Regions from separate parts of the Nocardiopsis mangrovi genome, predicted to be linked through region 1. Evidence: riboswitches for the same ligand, from Rfam matches in the RefSeq annotation. Region 1 holds a riboswitch; each other region holds the start of a gene.
The links. A riboswitch is a leader RNA that binds a small molecule or an ion and turns the genes downstream of it on or off. The one in region 1 is predicted to bind S-adenosylmethionine.

Region 1 (3,702 bases):
CGATGGAGTCGTTGCCCCCGCCGTAGAAGGTGCCCTGCGCGAACGGCTTCTGGTGCTGGGCGGAGGTCAGGTAGTTGAGGAACCGGTAGGCGGCGTCGGTGTTCTCACTGCCGGCCGGGATGTAGTAGGAGGTCAGGGCGCCCACCGCGCCGGAGGTCGGGTAGCTGAACCCGATCGGCTGCCCCTCGGCCTCCATCGCGAAGGCGCGCCCGTCCCAGAACGGCACGATCCAGGCGTCGCCGTTCTGGATCGTGGTGGCCACGGTCCCGGCGTCGGCCGGGTAGGCCGAGACGCAGTCCTTCAGCTTCTCCAGGTCCTCGAAGGCGCGGTCGACGGCGTCGGGCTCCGAGAGCGTGCCGCCGTTCTGCGCGACGAGGGCGGAGAAGAACTGGAGGCCGGCGTTGTAGGTCAGCGGCGGGAGCGCGATGTGGCCGCAGTACTCCTCGTTGAAGATGTCGGTCCAGTCCTGCGGGGCCTCGTCGATCTCGTCCGTGCGGTACAGCAGCCCCAGCGACCCCGTGGTCAGCGGCGCCCCGTAGGCGGAGCCCTCGACGGTGGACTGCTCCACCAGAACGGGGTCGAGCTGGGACCAGTGCTCCAGGCGGGTGGTGTCCAGCGGTTCGAGAACGTCGTTGTTGACCGCCTGGTGGAAGGTCTCCGAGGTGAGCGCCACGACGTCGAAGGGCGGGTTCTCCCCCTTGGCGGCGCGCAGCCGGGTGAGCCAGTCGGCGTCGGCACCGGTGACCACGTTCACCGTGATGCCGGTCTCCTCCTCGAACGGTGCGACGAAGGACTCCTCGAACAGGCTGCCCCACTCGCCGGCGAACGCGGTGACGGTGATCTCGTCGCCGCCCCCGCCGCCGCCGGAGGTGTCCACGCCGCCACAGGCGGTCGTGGCCAGCAGGAGCAGCGCGGACGTCGCCGCGCCGGAGGTGAGTGCGACCCTGCGTCGAGTCGTGGATTGCATCGGGCGTCCCTTCGCCTGTACTTCTCGGCGGCCGGGGGCAGCGGCGGCAAGCGCCCTGCGCCGGGGGTCGGGGCCCGCTGCCGGTGGCGGGGCTCCGCGCTTGCCGCCGATGCCTTCGGCACCGGCCACGGCCATGTCCTCACCCGGGGCACCCCGCCGCGGAGGAGGGTTGCCGTCCAGCCAGCCGGGGCTTGTCGCTGGAACTCGTGACGAAGATCAACATAACAGAGAATCCCGACATTTCCACTCTTGGAGGTCGGGTGCCCTGTCGCACACTCCGCCCTGGTTCGGCCGGCGCCCGCCCGCCTCCCCCGTCCCCCGCAGCGCCGCTCCGGCACCGGGGTACAGGGTCCGAACTGCGGAGATCATTCGACCGCAGGGTGTCACAGGGGCGACCCGCGCGCATCGCGGCGCGCCAGGACGGCCCCGCGGAGGCGGCCGCCCGGCCGCGAGTACCGGGCGGGGTCGTGGGTAGTCGGGGCGCCAGGTTCGCCCCACCCGCGGGCGAGGGCAGCCGAGGAGCCGAGGCCGTGCACGATCCCGCGAACGAGACGCCGGCGCGCGACCACCCCCGCGTCTTCGCCGAGATGGCGCGCGACCTGCTCTCCGAGGACTCCGTCCGCGACGTCCTGGACGCGATCGTCCGGCTGGCCGTGCACACGCTCGACGGATGCGAGGAGGCCGGGATCCTCATGGCCGACCGGCCCGGCCGCGCGTTGTGTACCGCCGCGGCCACCGGGGAGCTCGCCCGTGCCGCCGACCGGGCCCAGTTCGACTGTGACGAGGGCCCCTGCCTGGCCGCCGCGCGCGGGGAGCGCGCCGTCCGCGTCGACGACATGGCACGGGAGGACCGGTGGCCCGCCTACCGGGCGCCGGCGCTGGCCCTGGGGATCGGCTCGATGATGGGGTTCGAGCTGTTCACCCACGACGGGTCGCTGGGTTCGCTGAACATGTACGCCACGCGGACCGCCGCCTTTGACGCCGCCGCCCAGGAGAGGGGGTGGGTGTTCGCCTCGCACGCCGCCGTCGCCATCGCCTCCGCCGAGCGCGAGGCCGCCGTCCGCGCGGGCCTGGCGACCCGGCACGACATCGGGGCGGCGGTCGGCATCCTGATGGAGCGCCACCGGCTCAGCGACGCCGAGGCGTTCGACGTCCTCAAGCGGGCCTCCATGCAGACCAACACCAAGCTGCGCGACGTCGCCCTGCGCGTGACCGGCGCCGGCGCCGTGCCGGCCCCGGCGCCGCCGGGCGACGCCGAGACCGGGGACCCGCTCGCGGGACCGGCCCCGGCGGACTCCGCCGAGCCCGCCTGAACGACCCGGCCCCGCAGCGCGGAGGGGTCCCGGCCGAGGGAACGGCCGGGACCCCTCCGCGCCCGCCGCCCCCGCCCGCCCTGCCGGCGGGAGGGGACGCGGGTGCCGGCCTACAGGCCCGAGGCGAGAACCACCCCGTAGCCGGTCGGCACATCGGGGTCGCCCTCGTCGTAGGACGAGCCGACGGACACGACCGCCTGCGTGCCGGGCACGAGGGCGAGGTCGCGGACGCTGAGGTCGTAGTTCTCGATCTCAGGCGTGTCGCGGGTGACCGTCCCGGCGGAGTCGTGGTGCACGAAGGTCGGGTCCCAGGACTCCTCCTGGATCCACATGCCGCCCGAGCCGTCGTCCTCGATCGCCTCCAGGCTCGCGTTGCGGTCCTGGTCGACGGTGACGTCCCAGCTCTCGCCGTCGTAGTGCGCCGTCAGCGGCCAGTACTCGTTGATGTCGTCATCGTTGAGGTCGTGGACGTAGCCCACGGCCGTGATGTCGTCACCGGCGCGCACCAGAACGTCGTTGAACGTCGCGCTGGCGATCTCCGAGGGCAGTTCGACCTCGGGGACCTCCAGGTCGGTCCACTCCGTGCCGTTGTAGAGCGCGGCGAGCGGCTGGGCGTCGGAGGTCGAGCCCACCGCGACCACGGTGTCGCCGTCCGCGCCGTCGATCGCCTGGTTGGCGCCGGCGGGCGGAGACGTCCAGTCACGCCAGATCTCGCCGTCGAAGCGGACCGCGCGGGTGTCGCCGACGGCGTCCTCGGCGATCAGCCACGCCTCGTCCTCGGCGAGGACGTCGAGGTCGTTGGGGGTCAGCCCGGCGTCCATCTCGTAGGGCGTCCAGTCCGTCCCGTCGAAGTGGATGGCGCTGACGCCGTCCACCGTGGGGCCGACCGCCCAGGCGTTGTCCGGCCCGGAGGCACCGGCGACCTCGGGCTTCAGCGTCCAGTCGGCGGGAAGGTCCTCCTGGGCCCACTCCTGGCCGTCGTAGCGCTGGATGTAGGTGCGCGGCGTGTCGCTGTCGTCGGGGTACTGGGCGCCCAGGGCCCACACGTTCTCGGAGTCCCCGGCGGCGACGGAGGTGAACATGACGTCCTCCCCCTGTGCGCCGTACACCTCGCGCCACTCCTCGGCGGCCGATGCGGGCCCGGAGGAGAGCCCCAGAACGGCGACCGCGACCGCCGAGCCGACACCGGCCCGCTTCATCAGCGGCTTGGCATCCGCCATTGACACACTCCCCATCATTCGGTGATCACAACATGACATGTGTGTGACGCCTGAGGTGATGGAGAAGTTCAGCGTAGATCGCCCGAATTTTCGCCGAAACCCTTATTCCGTGGGGGTTCCGCGGTCTGCCCGCCCCATCCGCGCAGGTCCGTGGCCGTGCCGTCGCGGCGAGGATGTCCGGCCGGCCCCGCGGGCGGTTCCG
Region 2 (3,702 bases), on a different contig from region 1:
CCGGTAGAGGGCGTCGTTGCCCGCGGCGATCACGATCTCGGAGTCGGCGGTGGGGAACGCCTGGTACGGCACGATGCTGGCGTGGGCGTTGCCGAAGCGCCCGGGCTCCTCCCCGGTCACCAGGGCGTTCTGGGCCACGTTGACCAGGCTCGACAGGGCGGAGTTGATCAGCGACACGGTGACGTGCTCGCCCCGGCCCGTGGCGCGGGCGCGCACGAGCGCGCCGAGCACCGCGACGGCGGCGTTGAGTCCGGTGAGGACGTCGGTGATCGCGACCCCGACCTTGGCGGGCGGCCCGTCGGCGTCGCCCGTCACGGCCATCAGCCCGCTCTCGGCCTGCACGATGAGGTCGAAGCCGGGCCGGCCCTCAGGGGTGTGCCCCGGGCCGAACCCGGTGATCGAGCAGTAGACCACGGCGGGGTTGCGCCGGGAGACGGCGGCGTGGTCCAGCCCGAGGCGCTCGATCACGCCGGGCCGGAAGTTCTGGACCACCACGTCGGAGCCGGCGCACAGCTCGCGCACCGCGGCCAGTCCGTCGGGGTCCTTGACGTCGACGGCAAGGCTCCGCTTGCCGCGGTTGACGGCGAGGTAGTAGGCGGCCTCGCCCCCGGCCGAGGGGGGTCCCCAGGCGCGGGTGTCGTCGCCGTGCCCGGGGTGCTCGACCTTGACCACCTCGGCGCCCATGTCGGCCAGCAGCATGGTCGCGTACGGCCCGGCCAGGACCCGGGACAGGTCGGTGACCCGGACCCCCGCCAGCGGCGGGGGCGTGCCGGACGGGGGCACCGCGCCGCCGCCCGCCGCGTCGTCGTTCGTCGTCTCCACCTGTGCGCTCCTCGTCTCCGCTGGGGGTCGGTTGTGAGCCGGTGTGGCGCGTCAGGGCCGGTCCGCGGGTGCGGCGGCCCCTTCGCGCAGCTGGTGGTAGGTCTCCAGGCAGCGGCGGAGCGCGGTGGTGAGGGCGGCGCCCGACTGCCCGGCGTAGCGGGTCTGCACGCGCTCGACGATCTCGGCGAGGTCGGAGGTCACCGAGAGCCCCTCGACCAGGGCGCGGAAGAAGTCCTTGGCGAGGTCGGTGAGCAGCGTGGTGTCGGCGGCGACGATGCGGCCGTCGGACAGCTTCACCGCGAGGACCACGCCCAGGCGCTCGTACTGCGCGTGGCTGGCCACGCCGTCGGGAAGCCGGGCGTAGCCGGAGACGAGGACCACATCGGGGTCCTGCAAGAGCTCGGATGTGCGATCGGGACGGCGCACGGGTCCCCCTCCATTGGGCAGCGTGAAACTCCGGTGTGCTGGAGTCTCGCGCCTGGCAGGGCGGCCGGGAAGAGCCGGGCGTCCTCAGCGGGAGGGCAGACGAGGCCAGTATCACCGATGGGCTCCGCCCATTGTCAATTCCCCCCGCCGATCCGCCCCGCGGCGCCTCCCGCTCGGCCTGCGGGGCGCCTCCAGGGCCCACAGGCACGCTCGATCGGGGGTCCCGGGTGCCCGGGTTGCGTGGGTTCCGGGCGGGTGCGATATAGTCCACCGCAGGTCATGAGCGCCAGCGTCAAGCCCCGGCTTGCTGGCCGGCAACCCTCCTTCCGCGGTGGGGTGCCCCGGGTGAGGACCAGGTCGAGACACGACCGCTTCGTAACCGTGTCAGGCAAGCGCGGACCCCGTCCGGTCCGGAGCCGCAGTGCTGCTGTGCGCTCCTCCCGGGGTCCCTGAGGGCCCTGGAGGTGCCACCATGACTGCCGTCGCCGAAAACCCGACCATCGATCCCCTCCCCACCGCCGGCCTCGCCGTAGTCGGGGCCGGCGTGCGTATCCCGCTGGTAACCGGCGAAGAGGTCGACTACGCCAACTTCGACTACGCCGCCAGCGCCCCGTGTCTGACCGCTGTGCGCGACGTGCTCGGCGACGCCCTGCCCTACTACGCCAGCGTGCACCGGGGCGCCGGGTTCCACTCCCAGGTCAGCACGGCGGCCTACGAGCGCGCTCGGCGCACGGTGGCGGCCTTCCTCGGCGCCCGGGACAACGACGCGGTGGTGTTCGTCCGCGGCACCACCGACGCCCTCAACCTGCTGGCCCGCTCCATCCCCGACCAGTGCACCGTCGTGGTGTTCGCCGGCGAGCACCACGCGAGCCTGCTGCCTTGGCAGCACCGCGGCAGCAGGGCCGGGCGCGTCGTGCGGCTGCCGCTGCCCGAGAGCCCGGCCGCGGCCGTCGAGGCGGCACGGGAGGCACTGCGGTCGGCGCCGGAGGGGCCGCGCCTGCTGTGCGTCACCGCGGCCTCCAACGTGACCGGCGAGATCTGGCCGGTCGAGGAGCTGACCGCCGTCGCCCACGCCGCAGGCGCGCGCATCGCGGTCGACGCCGCCCAGCTCGTCCCCCACCGGCGGTTCAGCCTGGAGGACACCGGCGCCGACTACGTCGCCTTCTCCGGGCACAAGCTCTATGCCCCCTTCGGCGCCGGGGTGCTGGCCGGGCGCACCGACTGGCTCCAGGCCGCCACCCCCTACCTCGCCGGCGGCGGCGCGACCGGCAACGTCACCGAGGACGACGTCCGCTGGAACGACCTGCCGGCCCGGCACGAGGCCGGCAGCCCCAACGTGCTGGGGGCGGTCGCCCTGGCCGCGGCCTGCGACGCGCTGACCGCGGCCGGGCAGGAGGCCCTGCACGCCCGCGAGCAGGCGCTCCTGGACCGGCTGCGGGCCGGGCTGGCCGCCGTTCCGGCGGTGCGCGATCTGAGCCTGTGGGACGCCGGCCACCCGCGCGTGGGCATCGTGTCCTTCGTCGTCGACGGGCTGCCCAGCGACCTCCTCGCGGCGGCGCTGTCGGCGGAGTACGGCATCGGGGTACGCGACGGCCTGTTCTGCGCGCACCTGCTCACGCGCTGCCTGCTGCCCGAGGGACACGCCCAGGCGGTGCGGGCGAGCCTGGGGCTGGGGACCACCGAGGAGCACGTCGACCGGCTGATCGGGGCCGTCGCCGAGCTGGCCGCGCGCGGGCCCCGCTGGGAGTACGAGGACGACGACGGGCGCATCGCCCCGGTGCCCGACGGCCGCGGCTTCCCCGATGTCCTTCCGGGAACTCCGGCATAAAGGGTCATAAATCTACAAAACGGTCAAAACGCGATCTTCTCCGTAAAGGTTGCATTCGACACCGTTAAATAATTCAATGGTGAAACACATCACTCACGACCGGTAACATCGGGCGCTAATGGGGGGCGGCGTACGTTCGCTCGCGGGGCACGGCCCCCGCGCGGCCGACCGGCGCCGCCCGGCACCGGCGACGGCCCGGGGGGCGCATCGTGACCGACAAGCGGCGGGCACTGCACATCGGCGAGGACCAGCCCCTCGCCGATATCCCCACGCCGCGCGTCATCCGCATCAGCGACCACCGCGCCCGTTCCCGGCCCTCCCGCCCCGACCCGTCCGGCGGCGCCGATACCGCTCCGCCGGCCCGGCTCGCCCAGTCCCGCCGGGGCTTCCTCCGCCGCGTCGTCGGCTACCTCGCCGCCGATGCCGGCATCCGCCAGTTCATCGACCTCGGATCCCGGCTGCCCGCCGGTGAGGGCATCGCCCAGACCGCGCGCGCCCACGACCCCGACGCCCGCGTCGTCTACGTCGACACCGACACCGCCGTCTCCCTGCACGGCACCACGCCGCCCGCCGGAAGCGCCGCCGTCCCCACCGTGGCCGTCGAGAGCATGCGCCCCGAGCTGATC
Region 3 (3,702 bases), on a different contig from region 1:
CGTCCTGCCAGCCGGGGCGGCCCAGGAGGTCGTCGCCGAGGTCGTCGAAGCGGCCGGAGCCGGTCGGGGTGGCGGCCGGGTCGAACTCGTGGATGATCAGCGCGGGGTCGCGCTCGACCACGGCGGCCGGGTCCACCGTCGTCTCCGACTGCACGTCGCCGCCGGTCTCGACGTCGCCGAAGACGTTCTCGCCGCCGGCCGCGGTGATGATCTGGTCGAAGCCGGATCCGGGCAGCACGGTCAGGTAGGGCTGGACGGTCTCCCAGTACACGGGGACGGCCTCGGTCCCCTCGACCCGCTCGGAGACCACCCCGAAGATCTCGTCGTAGAACCCGGCGACATCGGCGGCCTCGTCCTGGCGGCCGAACACCTCGCCGAGGAGGTCCATCGTCTCGTGGAAGACGTCGAAGTCCCAGGCGGTGGCCACCACCACCGGGATCCCGAAGGACTCCAGTCGGCCGGCGGCCTCCTCCCAGGCGCCGTTGCGCGGGAGGATGAACACGTCGGGGTCGAGCTCGGCGACCGCCTCGTAGTTGATCTCCGACAGGTCCTCGCTGACGACGTCGTCCCCGCCGAGCCCCAGGTAGGGCAGGCGCTCGGCGGACACCTTGTCGATGCCCACGACCGTGTCGCCCGCGCCGATCGCGCGCACGAACTCGTTGCCGTAGCTGTTGAGGACGACCGCGCGCTCCACGGGGCCCTCGATGGTGACCTCGCGGTCGGCGTCGTCGACCACGGTGATGGTCTCGGCGGAGCCGCCGCCGGATTCGGGGACGACCTCGCCGCAGCCCGCGACGAGCGTCGCGAGCGCGCCCGCGGCGGCGAGGGCGGCGAATGGTCGGATGCGGTGCCGTATCGGTGGCATGGGGTGCCTCTTCCGGAGGTGTGGGTGCGGGTGGCGGGAGCGGGGTGCGGGGCCGCGCCCGCCTGACGGCGGGCGCGGACGATGCGCGGCGGGGGCCGGGCTCAGGCCGGGGCGGGTGCGGCGGCGGGCTCGGTGCCCGGCCAGAACGGCTCGCCGAGGGTGAGCATCAGCCGGTTCGCCCAGGCGAAGAACGCGACCGACCCCACCAGGTCCACCAGCTCGGCGTCGGTGATCCCGTGCGACCGCAGGTCGGCCAGGTGCCGCTCGGTGGCCGACACGGGCGTGGTCGACAGGGCCGCGGCGAAGTCGACGACGGCGGCCCACCGGGCGTCCTGGCCCGCCGATAGCGGGGCCAGGTCCAGGGCACGCCAGTCCTGGTCGCGGGGGAGCGACGCGTCCAGCACGCGCTGGACATCGGCGGTCCGCTTGGACATCTGCGACGCCTTGCGCGAGTGGACCGACGCGCAGTACACGCAGTCGTTGACCTTGCTGGCCGCGGCGGCGGCGAGTTCGCGCTCGGCGCGCGGGAGGCCGTCGCGGGTGTAGAAGACGGCGTGGTCGACCGCCGTGCGCGCCCGCAGCAGCCCGGGGGCGCGCGACAGCAGCCGGAAGTAGGCGTCGTTGGTCTTGCCCGCGAACGCCTCCCTCTGCTCGTCGGTGAGGTCATCGGATGCAACGGGCGGGACCCACGGGGTCCACGACAGCAGCTCCTGGGTGTAGGCGACCGGGCGCGCGCCGCCGTTGGCGGACGTGGTCGCGGTGCTCTTGGTCCGGCCGCGCGCCGGCGTCGCGCGCTCCAGCGGGGCGGTGGCGGGTTCGGCGGTGCCGTCGATCAGGCGCAGGCCGTGCACCAGCCGGACCAGGAACGCGGTGAACGCCGCGGTCTGCGCGATCACGACGGTCTCGTCGGGGGTCCAGCCGGCCGCCGCGAGCCGGTCGGTGTCCGCACGCCGCACGAGGGCGGGGGAGGTGGTCAGCAGGTCGACGTGCTCGACCGCGGCGCGCAGCGCGGGGTCGTCCGGTGCTTCGTCGGCGAAGAGAGCGGGGTCGGCGCCCGCGCCGGCGTGGTGGGCGGCCACGTCGGCGGCGCCGTGCCGGCGGGCGGCGAGGGCGGCGAGGCCCCTGCGCACCGGCGCCGCGACCGGGCCCGGGACGGTGAACAGCGCGTCGTAGGCGGCCTGTGCCTCGCGGGGGAAGCCGGGCTTGGCGTGGCGGGCCGCCTCGACGGCGGCGCCGAGGCGGGCCAGGCCGCCCACGGTGTCGGGGGCGGCGTCCGCCGCGGCATCGGTGCTGTGCGCGCTGCTCACTGTCTCCGCTTTCTCGTCGTGCCGGTGGCGGCGGGACGGCGGGCAGGAGCCGGGCGGGGCGGCGGACCGGACGGTCCGGGGTGCCCCGATCGTGCACGCATGCCGCGTTCCCGCAGCCGGGTCGTAACTCCGGAGGCACCCCGCCGTGCAGGAGGTTGCCGGCCAGCAAGCCGGATCTTCGCGCTGGCACTCTTGACCTGCGAAGAAGGTAAACGATCTCGTCAAACGCGGACAAGGGGGTAGAAGGTGATAAATACGACAAGTTTGGTAGGAATTGCGGTCATCGGCCGGTTCCGGGCCCGTTCCCGGTGATTCCGGTCCCGGCCCACCCCCGGCGATAGGCTGCCGGCATGGCAGCCGCCCTCTTCCGCGTCGTCCGAGGCGACGCGACCGCGCCCCAGGCCAAGGGCCCCAAGGTCATCGCCCACATCTGCAACGACCTCGGCGGCTGGGGCAAGGGCTTCGTCCTCGCCGTCTCCCGCAGGTGGCCCGAACCCGAGCGCGAGTACCGGCGCTGGCACCGGGAGCGCGCCGCCAACGACTTCGGCCTCGGCGCCGTCCAGCTGGTGCGGGTGCGCCCCGACGCCTGGGTGGCCAACATGGTGGGGCAGCACGGCATCAAGGCCGGCGGCAAAGGCCCGCCCATCCGCTACGAAGCGGTCGAGACCTGCCTCGCCGCGCTCACCGGCCACGCCGTGGAGCTGGGCGCCTCGGTCCACATGCCGCGCATCGGCTGCGGGCTCGCCGGGGGGACGTGGGACCGGATCCAGCCGCTCATCGACCGCACCCTCATCGCCGGAGGCGTCGCCACCACCGTCTACGACGTCCGCTGACACCCGCGCGGAGCCGGCCGGAGCGGGCTCCGGCGGCGCTCAGCCGCCGGTCGCCACCCGGCTGGGGCTCTCCGTGTCCAGCTGTGCGTTCAGGTCGCGCAGGAGTGTGCGCAGGAGGCCGTCGAGTGCGGCGCGGTCGCCGGGGGGGAGCCCGGCGACGAGTTCGGATTCGCGGCCGAGGACCCGGTCCACCAGGCGCTCGACCGTGTCGTGCCCGGCGGGGGTGAGGGCGACGTCGACCGCGCGGGAGCCGTCGCCCCGGGGGCTGCGCTCGACCAGGCCGTCGCGCTCGGCGCGCGCGATGCGCTGGGAGATCGCCCCGGGGGTCACCAGGGTGCGCTCGGCGAGGTCGCGGGTGGTCAGCCGGTACGGGGGGCCGCTGCGCCGCAGGGCGCCGAGCAGGTCGAGGGTGGCGGGGTCGGCCCCCGCTGCGGCGAGGACGCGTCTTCGCTCCTCGCCCAGCAGCTTGGCGGCGTGCCGGATCCGCGTGGCGATCCCGATGCTCGTCACGGGTGTCCCCGGGCGTTCGCGCAGCCACGCCAGTGAGACGGCGTCGATGGGGTCGTCGGGGTCCAGGTGGTGGTCGTTCGGCATGGAGGGCCTACGTTCAGATCTAAATGTTATATTGCGTTTAGGTCTGAACACTACCCTGGGGAGGGTCAAATGGCACGAACCGTCATCGTCACCGGGGGCGGCA
Region 4 (3,702 bases), on a different contig from region 1:
TTCCGCGTCGGGCATCTCCAGCGCGGTGTGCAGCGCCCGCGCGGTCTCGCTGACGTCGTAGGGGTTGACCAGCAGGGCGTGTGCGCCGAGTTCGTCGGCGGCCCCGGCCTCGGTCGACAGCACCAGGGCGCAGCCGTCGTCGGAGAGCACCGGCCCCTCCTTGGCGACCAGGTTCATGCCGTCGCGGATCGGGTTCACGAGCAGCACGTCGGCCAGCCGGTAGGCGGCCAGGGAGCGCGGGTAGTCGTCGTTGACCTCAAGGATCAGCGGAGTCCAGGAGTCGGTGCCGAACTCCTCGTTGATCTCCTTGGCCACCCGGAGCACCGATTCGGTGTACTCGCGGTACTCCGGGACGTCGCCCCGGCTGGGGTAGGCGAACGCGAGGTGGGTGACGCGCCCGTGCCATTCGGGGTGGTCGCGGAGCATCTCCCGGTAGGCGTCGAGGCCGCGGACGATGTTCTTGGACAGCTCGGTGCGGTCGACCCGGACGATGAGCCGGCGGTCGCCGACTCTTTCGCGCAGCGCGGCGCGGCGCTCGGCGACGTCGTCGGCCGCGGCCCGCTCGCGCAGCCCGTCGGCGTCGGCGCCCAGGGGGTGCACGGCGACACCGATGACCCGGCTGCCGTACTCGACGGTGCGCTTGGCCCAGTCGACGTCGGCGCGCAGGAAGGTCTCGCAGCAGCGCAAGAAGGCATCGGCCCAGCGCCGGCTGAGGAAGCCCAGGTGGTCGGCGCCGAGCATGCCCTCCAGGAGTTCGCGTCCGATGTCGGCGGGCAGCATCCGGAAGTACTCCGGCGGCGCCCACGGGGTGTGCGAGAAGTGCGAGATGCGCAGGTCGGGGCGGCGGCCGCGGAGCATGCGGGGCACCAGGGCCAGGTGGTAGTCCTGCACGGCGACCCGGGCGTTGTCGGCGGAGCCGGTGAGCAGCCCCTCGGCGAACGCGGCGTTGTAGGCGCGGTAGTCGGCCCACTCGGCGCGGAAGCCGGCGCCGAAGCCGGGCTTGTTGGGGGTGTCGTAGAGCATGTGGTGGACGAACCACAGCGTGGAGTTGGCGACCGAGGTGTAGGCGTTGGCGAAGGTCGCCGGGGGGATGTCGAGCATCCGCACGCTGGTGCCGCCCACGTCGAACCCGGCCCGGTCGAGCCGGCCCTCGGGCGCGCGGGCGGCCGCCTGGCGGTCGGCGTCGGACAGGGCCGCGCACACCCAGAGCGTGTCGGCCTGGGCGGCGGCCGAGCTGAGGCCGGACACGAGCCCACCCCCGCCGCGCCGGTGGCGGAGCCCGCCGTCGTCGTCGATCGAAAAGGACACCGGTCCCCTGTTGGATGCGACGAGGATCTGTGCCTTGTCCACCTGATCGTCCACCTCTCGCACGATGTCCGGGCCGAGCTCCCATTTGACCACCCGCCTCCGGCGCCGGGCGGGGCCGGGTGGGTGTACGGGAAGGTGTCATAGGTCTCGCCCGTCACAGTGGAACCCAAACCTGCCGAGATGTCCGCGCGTGTCCGCCCGGATACGGAGCCGGCGCCGCGGCGCGCATCCGGTGCGCCCCAGGGCGTCGCGCGCCCCGGACGGGCGTGCGGCGGCCCGGACGCGCCCGGGCGGCCGCGGCCCGCGCGCCGCCATCGCGGTCGCCCCCGGATGGCAGAGCCGGTGGGGAGTCGGTTACAGTGGCGAACGTATCCCGAGCGGATCACCGACAACTTCATATTGCTCATCCAGAGGGGTGGAGGGAACGGCCCTGCGAAGCCCCGGCAACCATCTCGGCGTGCGATTCCGCGGAAATTGCGGGGCGGCCGGGGCAGGTGCCAACTCCGTCCTGGAGCCAGATCGGCTCACAGGGAAGATGAGGGGAGACGCCTCGCATGGCGATGACCGCCACCGGCCCTGGTGCCACCACCGCCCGCCCTTTCGGCCCCGCAGTGGCCCTTTCCTGCCGCGAGTGCGGCGAGCGCTACGACCTCTCTCCGCGCTTCGCGTGTGAGTTCTGTTTCGGCCCCCTTGAGGTCGCCTACGAGTTCGGCGAGGTCAGCCACGCGTCCATCGCCGCCGGGCCCGCCAGCATCTGGCGCTACGCCGAACTGCTTCCGGTGCCCGCCAACGTCGCCGAGCTGCCCAACATGAACCCGGGCCTCACCCGCCTGGTCCGCGCCGACCGCCTCGCCGCCGAGCTCGGCATGCGCACGCTGCACGTCAAGGACGACTCCGGCAACCCCACCCACTCCTTCAAAGACCGTGTGGTGGCCATCGCCGTCGAGGCCGCCCGCACCTTCGGGTTCCGCACCCTGTCCTGCTCCTCCACCGGCAACCTCGCCGGGGCGGTCGGCGCCGCCGCGGCGCGCGCCGGCTTCGGCTCGTGCGTGTTCATCCCCGCCGGGCTGGAAGAGGGCAAGGTCATCATGGCGGCCGTCTACGGCGGCCGCGTGGTCGCCATCGACGGCAACTACGACGACGTCAACCGGTTCTGCTCGGAGCTGATCGGCGACCCGGCCGGCGAGGACTGGGGGTTCGTCAACGTCAACCTCCGCCCCTACTACGGTGAGGGCTCCAAGACGCTGGCCTACGAGATCGCCGAGCAGCTCGGCTGGCGGCTGCCGGAGCAGATCATCATCCCGATCGCCTCGGGCTCCCAGCTCACCAAGATCGACAAGGGCTTCCAGGAGCTGATCCGGCTGGGCCTGGTCGAGGACCGGCCCTACAAGATCTTCGGTGCCCAGGCCACCGGCTGCTCGCCCGTCGCCCGCGCGTGGGAGGAGGGCCACGACGTCATCCAGCCGGTCAAGCCCGACACCATCGCGAAGTCGCTGGCCATCGGCAACCCGGCGGACGGCCCCTACGTGCTCGACATCTGCCGGCGCACCGGCGGCGCCGTCGCGCACGTCGGCGACGCCGAGGTGGTCGACTCCATCGGGCTGCTGGCGCGCACCGAGGGCATCTTCGCCGAGACCGCGGGCGGGGTGACGACCGGCGTGCTGCGCAGGCTCCTCGCCGAGGGCGCCCTCGACCCCGCGGCCGAGACGGTCGTGCTCAACACCGGCGACGGCCTCAAGACGCTCAACGCGGTCGAGGCCGGGGTGACCGCCACCATCAAGCCGTCCCTGAAGGCATTCAGGGACGCCGGGCTGCTCTGACGCCGCCCCCGCGCCCTTTCCGGCCCGGTCCCGCCCCGTCCGGGCGGGCCGGCGCCCGTTCACGAAGACAAGGAGTCATGCGCTCATGAGCGTCAGTGTTCGCGTCCCCACCATCCTGCGCACCTACACCAAGGACGCGGCCGAGGTGACCGCCGATGGGGCCACCCTCCAGGACGTGCTGGACGACCTTGAGGCCGCCCACCCCGGTATCCGGGCGCGGATCCTCGACGACAGCGGGAAGATCCGCCGCTTCGTCAACGTCTACGTCGGCGACGAGGACGTCCGCTTCGCCGACGGCCTGGCCACCGCGGTCGCCGACGGCACCGAGGTCTCCATCATCCCGGCGGTCGCCGGCGGCTGCTGAGCCCCGCCCGGGCGGCGCCGGGGCGCGCCGCCGAACCCCCACCCGCATCCCCCGGGCCCGTCCCGGGGGTGCGGGTTTCGGCTTCGGGGGCCGGGTTGACCTGCGGGTGATCACCCGGCGAATTCGGGCACAGGTCGTTTGCACTCGACCATGGAGAGTGCTAAAAATGGGAGCCTTAGCACTCTGAGATGAGGAGTGCTAACTCCGGAT

Region 2: it holds a riboswitch for S-adenosylmethionine, as region 1 does, so the genes downstream of both, ACFO4E_RS06440 (aminotransferase class V-fold PLP-dependent enzyme) here and ACFO4E_RS19795 (ABC transporter substrate-binding protein) in region 1, are expected to answer to the same signal.
Region 3: it holds a riboswitch for S-adenosylmethionine, as region 1 does, so the genes downstream of both, ACFO4E_RS17180 (peroxidase-related enzyme) here and ACFO4E_RS19795 (ABC transporter substrate-binding protein) in region 1, are expected to answer to the same signal.
Region 4: it holds a riboswitch for S-adenosylmethionine, as region 1 does, so the genes downstream of both, thrC (threonine synthase) here and ACFO4E_RS19795 (ABC transporter substrate-binding protein) in region 1, are expected to answer to the same signal.

Annotation. Positions count from the first base shown of each region.
Region 1 covers NZ_JBHSFQ010000021.1:933-4,634, reverse strand. Annotated here, with positions in the region: gene ACFO4E_RS19795 (ABC transporter substrate-binding protein) at 1-967, opposite strand, end outside; SAM riboswitch class IV at 1,059-1,179, opposite strand; gene ACFO4E_RS19790 (GAF and ANTAR domain-containing protein) at 1,498-2,280, shown strand; gene ACFO4E_RS19785 (hypothetical protein) at 2,391-3,500, opposite strand.
Region 2 covers NZ_JBHSFQ010000004.1:152,427-156,128, reverse strand. Annotated here, with positions in the region: gene ACFO4E_RS06450 (CaiB/BaiF CoA transferase family protein) at 1-822, opposite strand, end outside; gene ACFO4E_RS06445 (DUF3870 domain-containing protein) at 874-1,248, opposite strand; SAM riboswitch class IV at 1,524-1,649, shown strand; gene ACFO4E_RS06440 (aminotransferase class V-fold PLP-dependent enzyme) at 1,721-3,076, shown strand; gene ACFO4E_RS06435 (SAM-dependent methyltransferase) at 3,286-3,702, shown strand, end outside.
Region 3 covers NZ_JBHSFQ010000016.1:127,258-130,959, forward strand. Annotated here, with positions in the region: gene ACFO4E_RS17175 (ABC transporter substrate-binding protein) at 1-865, opposite strand, end outside; gene ACFO4E_RS17180 (peroxidase-related enzyme) at 967-2,172, opposite strand; SAM riboswitch class IV at 2,263-2,370, opposite strand; gene ACFO4E_RS17185 (macro domain-containing protein) at 2,523-3,005, shown strand; gene ACFO4E_RS17190 (MarR family winged helix-turn-helix transcriptional regulator) at 3,045-3,599, opposite strand; gene ACFO4E_RS17195 (SDR family NAD(P)-dependent oxidoreductase) at 3,669-3,702, shown strand, end outside.
Region 4 covers NZ_JBHSFQ010000010.1:104,318-108,019, forward strand. Annotated here, with positions in the region: gene ACFO4E_RS12905 (alpha,alpha-trehalose-phosphate synthase (UDP-forming)) at 1-1,350, opposite strand, end outside; SAM riboswitch class I at 1,709-1,850, shown strand; gene thrC (threonine synthase) at 1,863-3,128, shown strand; gene ACFO4E_RS12915 (ubiquitin-like small modifier protein 1) at 3,214-3,492, shown strand.